2 linked regions of the Verminephrobacter eiseniae EF01-2 genome follow. The protein of the gene in region 2 interacts with the protein of the main gene of each other region in a pairwise test. Links are inferred from orthologs where the notes say so. Each region holds a gene or a part of one and is shown on either strand. Other genes may lie near its edges.

What was found. Proteins that work in one complex are often made in the same cells at the same time.
Region 1: the proteins of hflK (region 2) and ftsH interact in binary tests that used the Escherichia coli proteins (3 or more experiments, as listed by UniProt). The link is inferred for Verminephrobacter eiseniae EF01-2 from one-to-one orthologs.

Annotation. Positions count from the first base shown.
Region 1 is NC_008786.1:230,661-236,531, forward strand. What follows is about bases 17-2,958. They hold ftsH (ATP-dependent zinc metalloprotease FtsH), read right to left. Parts: upstream 2,477-2,958; coding sequence 557-2,476; downstream 17-556. Other genes in these bases: folP (dihydropteroate synthase), read right to left, coding at 17-424; VEIS_RS01050 (RlmE family RNA methyltransferase), read right to left, coding at 2,583-2,958. Outside these bases: more of folP, read right to left, coding at 1-16; more of VEIS_RS01050, read right to left, coding at 2,959-3,311; VEIS_RS01055 (YhbY family RNA-binding protein), read left to right, coding at 3,344-3,820; VEIS_RS01060 (hypothetical protein), read left to right, coding at 3,817-4,575; VEIS_RS01065 (LysR substrate-binding domain-containing protein), read right to left, coding at 4,687-5,664; VEIS_RS29485 (hypothetical protein), read right to left, coding at 5,867-5,871. UniProt on the Escherichia coli protein: Acts as a processive, ATP-dependent zinc metallopeptidase for both cytoplasmic and membrane proteins. Plays a role in the quality control of integral membrane proteins.
Region 2 is NC_008786.1:85,666-91,535, forward strand. The notes cover bases 2,633-5,584. They hold hflK (FtsH protease activity modulator HflK), read right to left. Parts: upstream 4,829-5,584; coding sequence 3,437-4,828; downstream 2,633-3,436. Other genes in these bases: hflC (protease modulator HflC), read right to left, coding at 2,633-3,426; hflX (GTPase HflX), read right to left, coding at 4,880-5,584. Also shown: presqualene diphosphate synthase HpnD, read left to right, coding at 1-838; VEIS_RS27525 (hypothetical protein), read left to right, coding at 931-1,125; hydroxysqualene dehydroxylase HpnE, read left to right, coding at 1,122-2,480; more of hflC, read right to left, coding at 2,518-2,632; more of hflX, read right to left, coding at 5,585-5,870.

The DNA of each region.
Region 1 (5,871 bases), 140 kb from region 2 along the record:
GCATATGCATCAGGCAAACGCCGCAGCGCGGATGCGCCGCGACGACGGCCGCAGCCCCGGGCTGGCGCAGCGCCCGGATGTCGTTGACGATGTCGGCGCCCACATCGAGCACCGCCTGCATCACCTCGGGCTTGCAGGTGTCGACGGAAACCGGAGCGCCCAAAGAAACCGCAGCGCGCACCACGGGCAGCACGCGGGCCAGTTCCTGCTCCAGCGGCACTGCCGTGCTGCCGGGGCGCGTCGACTCGCCGCCGATGTCCAGGATGTCGGCGCCATCCTTGAGCAGTTGCTCGCAATGCTGCAGGGCGGTGGCCGTGCTGCCATGGCGCCCACCGTCGGAAAACGAGTCCGGCGTGACGTTGACGATGCCCATGACCCGGGGGCGGGTCAGGTCAATGGAAAAGCGCGCGGTCTGCCAGATCATGAAGCCATCAGTGAGAGGCCGTGCTCCACGGCGCTGCGATCGGAGAGATTGTGGCAAGGGACAGGGCACGAGGCCCCGTCCGGGCGGCGGCGCGAAGCCCGTTTGCAGTCCGGGCTGCGGTCGCCGCTCGCCTCATGCGGCCGTTGGCGCGGTGTTCGTTGTCACCTCTGGCGTGCCCCCGCTGGAACTATCGCCGCCCGGGGGCGGTGTGCGCGGCGTCCAGTCCTTGGGCGGACGGGGCTCCTTGCCGGCCATGATGTCGTCGAGTTGTTCGGCGTCTATGGTTTCCCATTCGAGCAGGGCCTTGACCATGGCGTGGATTTTGTCGCTGTTGTCTTCGATCAGGCGGCGTGCCTGGTGGTATTGCTCATCGATGATGCGGCGCACTTCGCCGTCGACCTTTTCCATGGTCTGCTCGCTCATGTTGGTGGTCTTGGTCACCGAGCGGCCGAGAAAGATTTCGCCTTCGTTTTCAGCATAGACCATGGGGCCCAGGGCCTCGGTCATGCCATAACGGGTGACCATGTCGCGCGCAATATGGGTCGCGCGCTCGAAGTCGTTGCTGGCGCCGGTGGTCATCTGGTGCATGAACACTTCTTCGGCGATGCGGCCGCCAAACAACATGCTGATCTGGTTGAGCATGTATTCGCGGTCGTAGCTATAGCGGTCATGCGCCGGCAGGCTCATGGTCACGCCCAGCGCCCGGCCACGGGGAATGATGGTGACCTTGTGCACCGGGTCGCACTTGGGCAGCAGCTTGCCGATCAGGGCGTGGCCGGATTCGTGGTACGCGGTGTTGCGCCGCTCTTCCTCGGGCATGACCATGCTTTTGCGCTCGGGGCCCATCAGGATCTTGTCCTTGGCCCGCTCGAAGTCCTGCATCTCGACGGTGCGCGCGTTGCGGCGGGCCGCCATCAGCGCGGCTTCGTTGCACAGGTTTGCCAAGTCTGCGCCGCTCATGCCGGGCGTGCCACGGGCGATGATGCCGGGGGCCACGTCCTGGCCCATCGGGATCTTGCGCATGTGCACGTTCAGGATCTGCTCGCGGCCACGGATGTCGGGCAGCGTTACATACACCTGGCGGTCGAAGCGGCCGGGGCGCAACAAGGCCGCATCCAGAATGTCAGGACGGTTGGTGGCCGCCACCACGATCACGCCGAGGTTGGTTTCGAAACCATCCATCTCGACCAGCATCTGGTTCAGCGTCTGCTCGCGCTCGTCATTGCCACCCCCGAGGCCGGCGCCGCGCTGGCGACCGACGGCATCGATTTCGTCGATGAAGATGATGCACGGCGCGTTCTTCTTGGCGTTGTCGAACATGTCGCGCACGCGGGCTGCGCCGACACCGACAAACATCTCAACGAAGTCGGAACCCGAGATGCTGAAAAACGGCACCTTGGCCTCGCCCGCAATCGACTTGGCCAGCAAGGTCTTGCCGGTGCCCGGAGGGCCTACCAGCAGCAAACCGCGCGGGATGCGGCCGCCGAGCTTCTGGAATTTCTGCGGGTCCTTGAGGAAGTCGACGACTTCCTTGACCTCTTCCTTGGCCTCGTCGCAGCCGGCCACGTCAGCGAACGTGACCTGGTTGTTGTTTTCGTCGAGCATGCGCGCCTTGCTCTTGCCGAAGCTGAATGCGCCGCCCTTGCCGCCCCCTTGCATCTGGCGCATGAAGTACACCCAGATGCCGACCACCGCCAGTATGGGGGCCCAGTTGATCAGCAGCGTCAGCAGCAGGGAGCCTTCTTCGCGGGGTTTGACGTCGAATTTGACGTTGTGGTTGAGCAGGTCGCCCACCAGGCCCCGGTCGAGCACCGATGCATTGGTGCGAATCTTGCTGCCATCGGTGGTCGTGGCAACGATTTCACCGCCGCTCAAACCCTCGGGGATGGTGGCGCTCCTGATGCGGTCATTGCGGACTTCTTCAAGAAATTCGGAATAGCCGATAGCCCCCGCGCCGGCTGCGCCACGGGCATCGAACTGTTTGAACACCGTGAACAGCACCAAGGCAATGACCAGCCAGACGGCAATTTTTGAAAACCACTGATTATTCAAGCGGAACTCCAGTTGCGGGGGACAGAGAAACGGACACCTGGCCGCCATGGCCCACAGCGCATGTACATGGGGCGTATTTTAAGGCTTTCAAGCGGCGCTGCCGGGCTCAATCTCCGTTGGCGGGCATGGAATTGGTGCCGATCGGCACCAATGGCGCAGGCTCGGCGGCCGTGCCCGATCGGGAGTCAAGCCCGTTCGGGCTGGCCTTTTTCAGACCCCTGCCGAGCAAAAAGGTCTCGGACGACTTGTCGCGCGAGGCTTTGGGTTTCAATGGCACCACCCGCAGGAAGGTCTGCTTGAACAGCGCGGCCAGATCACTGTAGCCGCTGCCGTGGAACAGCTTGACCAGCAGCGCTCCGTCCGGTTTCAAATGCCGGCAAGAAAAAGCCACGGCCAACTCCACCAGGTCGGCCATGCGGGCCGCATCGGCGCACGCGATGCCCGACAGGTTGGGCGCCATGTCGGACACCACCACATCCACCACCCGCCCGGCCAGGGCCTGCTCCAGGCGCTGTTGCACATCGGGTGCGCGAAAATCGCCATGCAGACAGGTCACGCCTTCCAGGGGTTCCATCGGGAGAATGTCCAGTGCGATGATGGCGCCCTCGGCCGCCATGCGCCGGCGCAGGTACTGGCTCCAGGCCCCCGGGGTTGCGCCGAGGTCGACCACGGTGTAGCCCGGTCTGATCAGTCCCAGTTGCTCGTCGATCTCCCTGAGCTTGTAAGCGGCGCGGGCACGGTAGCCCTCTTTGCGGGCCCGTTGGACGTAGGGGTCATTGACATGCTGATCGAGCCAGGCTTTGTTGACCTTCTTGCTGCGGGTTTTGACTTTCATCGCTTTTTCTTCCTGCCCCGATAATACGGCCCATGCCCTCTATCGAACTGACGCCTGCGCAATGCCGGGAACAGCGCGCCCATGCCCATCGCCTGGCCCCCGTGGTACTGATCGGCAGTGATGGCCTGACGCCTGCCGTGCTCAGGGAGATCGACGCTGCACTGAACGCCCACGGGCTGATCAAGGTGCGGGTTTTCAATGACGACCGCGCCGCCCGCGAGCGCATGTACCAGCAGTTGACGGCGGATCTGAACGCGGCCCCGGTCCAGCATATCGGCAAGCTGCTGGTGCTGTGGCGCCCGCTGCCGGTCAAGGAGCGCGTGGTCGATGAAGACCGTGGCCCCGGCCCGCGCGATGTCAGAGTGCTCAAATACAGCAAACGTGGCGGCCAGCGCCCCGAAATCAAACAGTTGCGCGTGCTGGGCAATCAGCGCTTGACGCCGGGCGGGCGGATCAAGCGCGCCCGGCCCCTGCAAAAATCGGTCAAGAAGCGCCAGGCCAACGGATGAGCCTCCTGGCAGAACCGGCCAGCGCGGCCCGGGCGCGCCATATCCTGTGCATGAAATGGGGCACGAAATACGGCCCCGAATATGTCAACCGGCTCTATGCGATGGTGCGGCGGCACCTGCGGGGCGAGTTTGGTTTTGTCTGCCTGACCGACGACGGCGCCGGCATCCGCAGCGAAGTGCAGTGCCTGCCCATACCCCCGCTGGCGCTGCCTGCGGGCATTCCCGAGCGCGGCTGGAACAAACTGCTCACCTTCAGCGCAGACCTGCATGGGCTGCAAGGCACGGCCTTGTTCCTCGATGTCGATGTGGTCATCACCGCCGGGCTGGATGAGTTTTTCACCCACCCGGGCGAGTTCCTGATCATCCATGACTACAAGCGCCCTTGGCGCGTCACGGGCAATTCGTCGGTGTACCGCTTCGAGCTTGGCGCACATGCGGATGTGCTGGAGCATTTTCGCGGGCATTGCGCCCAATTGCGGGCACAGTTTCGCAACGAGCAAGCCTACCTGTCCGACTTTTTGCATCGGCAGGGCAAATTGCAGTATTGGCCTGCCGCATGGTGCCCGAGTTTCAAATACCACGGCATACCGCCCTGGCCGACCAACTACTGGCGCCCGCCAGTGTTGCCCGCCGGGGCGCGCATCGTGATTTTTCACGGGGAATGCAATCCGCCGGACGCGCTGGCCGGACGGCGCAATCGCCGTTGGCGCCATATCCGCCCTGCCGCCTGGGTGGCAGAGCATTGGCGCGAATAGCGGGCTCGTTCCACGGGTCCGGGTTTGGTTGTTCGGAGTACCGGCGCACCCAGTGGTTGAGCGGTGCCCCAATGCAAGGCGGCCCCGGATTGCGCCCGGTGCGCCACCGAATCAGTGCGAACGGAACATCCGCAGCACCTCCGTTCGCACCATGGCCAGCAGTGCGTCCAATGACGCCTCCGGCGGCGCCGAACGCAGGCGCATGATGCCCACGCGCGGCAAGGACATGCTGGGCACCACTTCCAGCATTCTCAGCCCATGGTGGTGGATGAGATAGCGGCCAGCGTCGGCACGGAGCGCGCCGACAGTCCCCGCCGCATGGTGCAAGATGGTGCCGATTGCCGGGATCGAGCTGGCTTCCACGACACCGTGTGGCAAGCCGTGGCCGTGCAGTGTCAGTTCACGCCGCAGCGTCATCCAGACCAGGGAGTTGCGCGGGGGCAGCACCCAGGGCAGCCGGCACAGGTCGGCCAAGTCCAGCGGACCCTCCAGCCCTGGGGTGTCGGCGCCAGTCACGAAAGTAATGGCATCTTCATACAGCGATTCGAAGCGCAGTTGCTGCAACTCGTCGTCGCTGCAGGAGCCATCGTCCAGGCTGCCGATGACAACGTCGAGCTCCCCCGCATGCAGCATGGAAAGCAACTGCGCACTGACGCCGTCGCTCATGATGACCCGCCCTGCGGGCGTGCAGCCCAGCCATTGGGCCACGGGGCGCGCCAGCAGTGCTGCTGCGGTGAATGACGGCGACCCGATGCGCAACGCCGCGCCCGAGCCTTCGCGGTGGCTGGGAAGGTCGTCGACCAACTGTTCCAGATGCGCCAACGAACGCTGCACCTGCGACAGAACGGCCAGCCCGAAGCGGCTCAGCCGTACCCCTGTCGCCTCCCGCTCGAACAACGGCGCGCCCAATGTGCGCTCGAGCTCGCGCGCCATCTTGGTGATCGCGGGTTGGGTCACATGCAACGCCTCGGCCATCTTGCGGAAGTTGGCACCTGCGCCGGCCATGCGCACCAGTTGCAGTTGGGGCAGCCGCAGCCCACGCAGCAGCGAAGGGAACTGGCGCAGTTCGGAAGTGGAAGACTTAACCATGGGCGTAACCCTCGAAAGAATTTGTCAATTGAAGTGAAGCGGTGCTCGTTCCTAAAATGAATTCACAGGTTCGGCAAGGGCATTGCCCCCTTCCTGCCCCTCCCGCCCCTTCCACGGGCCTGTGCCGCAGGGCGCACCCACCGGCCCCAAGGCATTCGATGACAACGATTGGAGACAATACACATGCACCAGCCATTGGCGTTCATG
Region 2 (5,870 bases):
ACCACAGCAGTACGTGCAGCAAAAAGCCGTGGCCTCGGGCAGCAGTTTTTATTACGCCTTTTTGTTTCTGCCCGCGCCGCGCCGCGCGGCGATCACGGCGTTTTATGCGTTCTGCCGGGAAGTCGACGACGTGGTGGATAGCCAAATGATCGACCCGGGCGTGGCCCGCACCAAGCTGGCCTGGTGGCAGTCGGAAGTGGTCAAGGCCTACGCCGGCCAGCCCAGCCATCCGGTGATGCAGGCCCTGATGCCACACACCGCCGAATACGGCATTGCGCAGCGCCACTTGCAGGCCGTGATCGACGGCTGCCGGATGGACCTGGAGCAAACCCGCTACCTCGACATTGCGGGCCTGACCGGCTATTGCCACTTGGTGGCGGGCATCGTGGGCGAGGTCACGGCGCGCATCTTCGGCCAGACCGACGAGCGCACCACGCAGTACGCACACATGCTGGGGCTGGCGTTCCAGTTCACCAACATCATCCGCGACGTGGGCGAAGACGCGCTGCTGGGCCGCGTCTACCTGCCGCTGAGCGAGTTGCAGCAATTCGGCGTGAAGGTGCACGAACTGCTCGAGCGCCGGTATTCCGACCGCTTCACCGCGCTGATGCGCTTTCAGGCCGAGCGCGCGCACCGCCTGTACGACCAGGCCCTGGCCCTGCTGCCCGAGGTCGACCGGCGCGCGCAAAAGCCCGGCCTGATGATGGCCAGCATCTACCGCACGCTGCTGCGCGAGATCGGGCATGAGAACTTCCAGGTGCTGCACCAGCGCATCCGCCTGACACCGCTGCGCAAGTTCTGGCTGGCGTGGAAGGTGCAGGCGCTGGGGCGCATGTAAAAGGTATGGCCGCCCCACGGTCGCATCGCCCCCTGCCCGACCTTGCCCGACCTTGGCTGGCGCGCCGCCGCGCCTGGCCTCGGGGCAGACTAGTGTCGCGTCACCGATCAGATGTCGTAGGCTGCGCGCAGCCATCGGAGCGCAGCGCAAGGCGCATCGCTTGCCCATACCGAGCTGTATTGGCAAGCGATGCAACGCCGCGATGCGCTTCGATGGCCAGCGCAGACCGACAGATGATCGGTGACGCGACACTAGCGGCCCGGCCGATGGCCCGGGTCGGGCGATGAAAGTCGCCGTCATCGGCGCAGGCTGGGCCGGCATGGCCGCTGCCATCGCCCATGCGCAGGCGGGGCGCAGGGTCACCGTTTTCGAGGCGGCACGCAGGGTCGGCGGCCGTGCGCGGGCCGTGCCGGGCGCGCTGCCTGACGGCTCTGCGGTGACGCTGGACAACGGGCAACATATCCTCATCGGCGCCTACCGCGAAAGCCTGCGCCTGATGCGGCTGGTGGGGGTGGACACCGACGCTGCGCTGCTGCGCCTGCCGCTCACGCTGCTGTTTGCCGATGGCCAGGGCTTGCAACTGCCCGATCTGCCGCCGCCCCTGGATGCGCTGCTCGGCATCGCCCGCGCCAAAGGCTGGCATTGGCGCGACAAACTGGCGCTGCTGCGCACGGCGGCGCTGTGGCGGTTGCGCGGCTTTCGCTGCGCGCCCCCGGTCTCGGTGGCGCAGTTGTGCGCCCGGCTGTCACCGCGCCTGATGGCCGAGTTCATGGCCCCGCTGTGCGTCTCGGCACTGAACACCCCGGTGCATGCGGCCAGCGGCCAGGTGTTTTTGCGGGTGCTGCAAGACAGCCTGTTCAGCGGCCGTGGCGGCTCCAACCTGCTGCTGCCGCGCACTGACCTGGGCGCGCTTTTCCCACAGGCTGCGGCGCATTGGCTACGGCGCCATGGCGGGCAAATCATCACCGGGCAACGGGTTTGCGGGCTGCTGCCATCGGCGGGCGCGGGTTGGCAGGTCAGCGGCGGCGGGGCCTCGGAGCGGTTTGAGCATGTCACCCTGGCCTGCCCGCCATGGGAGGCCCGCCGGCTGGTGGCAGGCATTGCCCGATTGGACGCAGCAGGCCAGCGGGCCGCCCGCTGCTGGAGCGCAGCGGCCGATGGGCTGCGCTTTGCCGCCATCGCCACCGTCTATGTCCACGCCGCCGGTGTGCGCCTGCCGCAGCCGATGCTGGCGCTGCGCAGCACGGCAGAGCAGCCTGCGCAGTTCGTGTTCGACCGGGGTTGGCTCGGCGGCCCCCCCGGATTGCTGGCCTTCGTGGTCAGCGCCAGCGACGGCGAACGCGCAGCGATCGAGCGGCAGGTGCTGCAGCAGGCGCGCGCGACGCTGGCCCATCGGGAGTCAGGGGCGCCAGGGACGCAACCGCCGCTGCGGCTGGTGCAGACCGTGCTGGAAAAACGGGCGACCTTCGCCTGCACCCCCGGTCTGCAACGGCCCGGCATGCAAGTGCTGCCAGGGCTGAGCGCCTGCGGCGACTATGTGCAAGGCCCTTACCCCGTCTACCCCGCCACGCTCGAAGGCGCTGTGCTCAGCGGCAGTGCCGCAGCGGCGCAGGCCCGCCCGAGCCCGGCATGGCGGCGCTGAGGGCATTGGCCCCGTTGGGCAATGGGATTACATGGGATTACTTGCGCGCACCCGGCTGGGCAGCCGCTGGCGCATGGCCCTGGAAGGCTTTGAAGAAATCTGACGACGAAGGGTCGACCACCAGCACATCGCTTTTTTTATTGAAGCTCGCCTTGTAGGCTTCCAGGCTGCGATAGAACTGGGCGAACTGCGGGTCGCGGCCGAAGGCTTCGGCGTAGATGCGGGCCGCTTGCGCGTCGCCCTCGCCCTTGCTCTTTTGTGCGTCGCGGTAGGCGTTGGCGATCGTGATTTCGCGCTGACGGTCGGCGTCGGCCCGGATTTTTTCGCCCTCGGCAGCCCCGGTGGAGCGTAGTTCGTTGGCCACCCGCTTGCGTTCGGCCTCCATGCGGCGGTACACGGATTCGGTAATGGCCTCCACGTAGTCGACGCGGGTGATGCGCACGTCAACCACGTCCACGCCCCAGGGTTTGACGCCGCGGACGGCTTCGAGCACTTCGCGCTTCACATCGGCCATCAATGCCTCGCGCTTGAGCGAAAGCAACTCTTTGACCGTGCGCTTGTTGATCTCCTCCTGGAAGGCATTGCGCACCACGCGGTTGAGCTGCATCGCGCCGGCGCTTTCATCCTGGCCCACGTTGCGGATATATGCCGTCGGTTCAGAGATGCGCCAGCGCACATACCAGTCGATCACGACCCGCTGCTTTTCAGCGGTCAGCATCGGCTCGGTGTCCGTGCTGTCCAAGGTCAGCAGGCGTTTGTCGATGTAGGTCACGTTCTGGAAAGGCGGCGGCAGCTTGAAGTTCAGGCCCGGCTCGGTAATCACGTCCTTGATCTGTCCCAGCGCATAAAGAACGCCAAACTGGCGCTGATCGACGACGAAAAGCATGGAGTTCATCAGCGCCAATGCCACCAGGACGGTGGAGGCAATAAGTCCGACTCGGTTCACGAGCTTGCTCCTAGCGAGATTCGCGTTCACGGGTGCGGTTGCTGTCGCGCGCCCGGGGGTCATTCAAAAGATTGGCTGGCGGTATCGCCGGTATGACCGACGAGGGGGCCGCCGACGGCTCCTGCGTTCCGGTTTCGGCGCCGGCATTTCTCAAAATCTTGTCGAGCGGCAAGTACAACAGGTTGGTGCCCTGCCGCGACTCGATCAGCACCTTGGTCACATTGCCGTACACCTGCTGCATCGCGTCCAGATACATCCGGTCGCGCGTGACCTGCGGCGCCTTTTGGTACTCCGCCAACACCGATGAGAAGCGCTGCGCGTCACCTTGCGCCTGGGCGACGATACGCGCCTTGTACGCATCGGCCTCTTCGCTCAGCCGCGACGCAGACCCGACGGCGCGCGGAATCACGTCATTGGCGTAGGCCTGGGCTTCGTTCTTGGCGCGTTCGCGCTCCTGCGTGGCCTTGAGCACATCGTCGAACGACGCCTGCACCTGCTCCGGCGGCTTGACCCCGCCTTGCTGCAGGTTGATGCCCACCACCTCGACGCCGACCTTGTAGCGGTCGAGGATGGTTTGCATCAAGGTGCGCACCCGGGGCGCAATCTGGTCGCGCTCTTCGGCCAGCGCCGTATCCATGCGCATCTTGCCGACCACTTCACGGACAGCCGTCTCTGCCGCCTGCACCACGGCATCCCTGGGGTTTTTGCTTTCAAACAACCAGGCCCGCGCATCATTCAAGCGGTATTGCACGGCGAACTTGATCTCGACGATGTTCTCGTCTGCCGTGAGCATGGCCGACTCGCGCAGGCCGGTGCTCTTGATGATGTTGTCGCGGCCCACGTCCTCGGAACGAATTTGGGTCACGAAGACCAGTTCATGGCGCTCTATCGGGTAAGGCAGGCGCCAATTGAAGCCCGCGCCCACCGTGCTCTTGTACATGCCAAATTGGGTGATGACGGCCTGCTGCCCTTCCTGGACGATGAAAAAGCCGGTGCCCATCCAGATCACGAAAACGATGCCGGCAATCAAACCGACGCCCACCCCGGCGCTTTTCATGTCGGGCTGAAACCCGCCGCCCGAGCCGCCGCCATTGCCGCCGCTGCCCGGCCCGCGCCCTGCGCCGTTCTTGCCGCCAAACAGCCCGCCGAGCTTGCGGTTCAGGTCGCGCATGATTTCGTCGAGGTCCGGCGGCTGCGTATTACCGGAGCGGCCGGGGCGGCCAGGGCGCTTGTCATCGCCGCGCTGGCCGGCCGGCGGTGTGCCGGGGCGATCGTCGGGTGGCCCGGCGGCATCGTCCGACTTGTCCTCGCCACGGCCCCAGCGCGGGTCATTCAGGTTGAACATGCCCCGAATGCGTTCGGGCAGCAAGGCCCATCCCAGGGGGCGATTTTGGAAATTCATGCGCAAAGTCTCTGGTTCTCGATGACGCCATCGATCCGTCATTGTGCCCAATCAGGGCCGGGCATATGGCAATTGCACGCTGTCAGCAGGGGCGATGTCGGCTGGCGTGGCCAGCACCTTGGCCGCCAGTGCCTGGCGCAGCAGGTCCAGCCCCTCGCCCGATCGGGCACTGACGAACCAGCGCTCGAGCCCCTGCCCGGCCCGTTCGTACTGGTCTTGCAGACGCAGCGGACGCCGCTGCGCCGGCAGCGCATCGAGCTTGTTGAACACCAGCATCTGCGCAATGTCGGCCGCACCGATTTCATGCAACACCCGCTCGACCTGCGCCATCTGCTCCGGGAAATCGGGGTTCGATGCGTCCACCACATGCAGCAGCAAATCAGCATCGACGGCCTCCTGCAATGTGGCCTCGAAGGCGTCGATCAGGCCATGCGGCAAGTCCCGGATGAAGCCCACCGTATCGGACAACGAGACCGAGCGCCCGGCATTCGCAAGGTACAACTGGCGCGTCGTGGTATCGAGCGTCGCAAACAGTTGGTCGGCGGCGTATGCGCCGGCTTTGACCAGGGCGTTGAAGAGCGTGGATTTTCCTGCGTTGGTATAGCCGACCAGCGAAATGTTGAAGGTATCCCGCCGCTCACGCTGGCGGCGCTGCGTCGAGCGCTGGCGCTTGACCTTGACCAGGCGCTCCCGGGTGCGTTTGATGGCCGCGCCGATCATGCGGCGGTCGAGCTCGATCTGCTTTTCGCCCGGACCGCCACGGCCGCCGATGCCGCCGCTTTGGCGCTCCAGGTGCGACCAGCGCCGCACCAGCCGGGTGCTCAGGTACTGGAGCCTGGCCAGTTCGACCTGCAGTTTGCCCTCGTGGCTGCGCGCGCGCCGGGCGAAGATCTCCAGGATCAGCAAGGTGCGGTCGTTGACCGGCAGTTCTATGTGCTGCTCCAGATTGCGCTGCTGGGCCGGGCTCAGCGACTGGTCGAAAAGCACTTCCTCGGCGCCATGTAACTGCGCCAGGCTGCGAATCTCATCGGCCTTGCCGCTG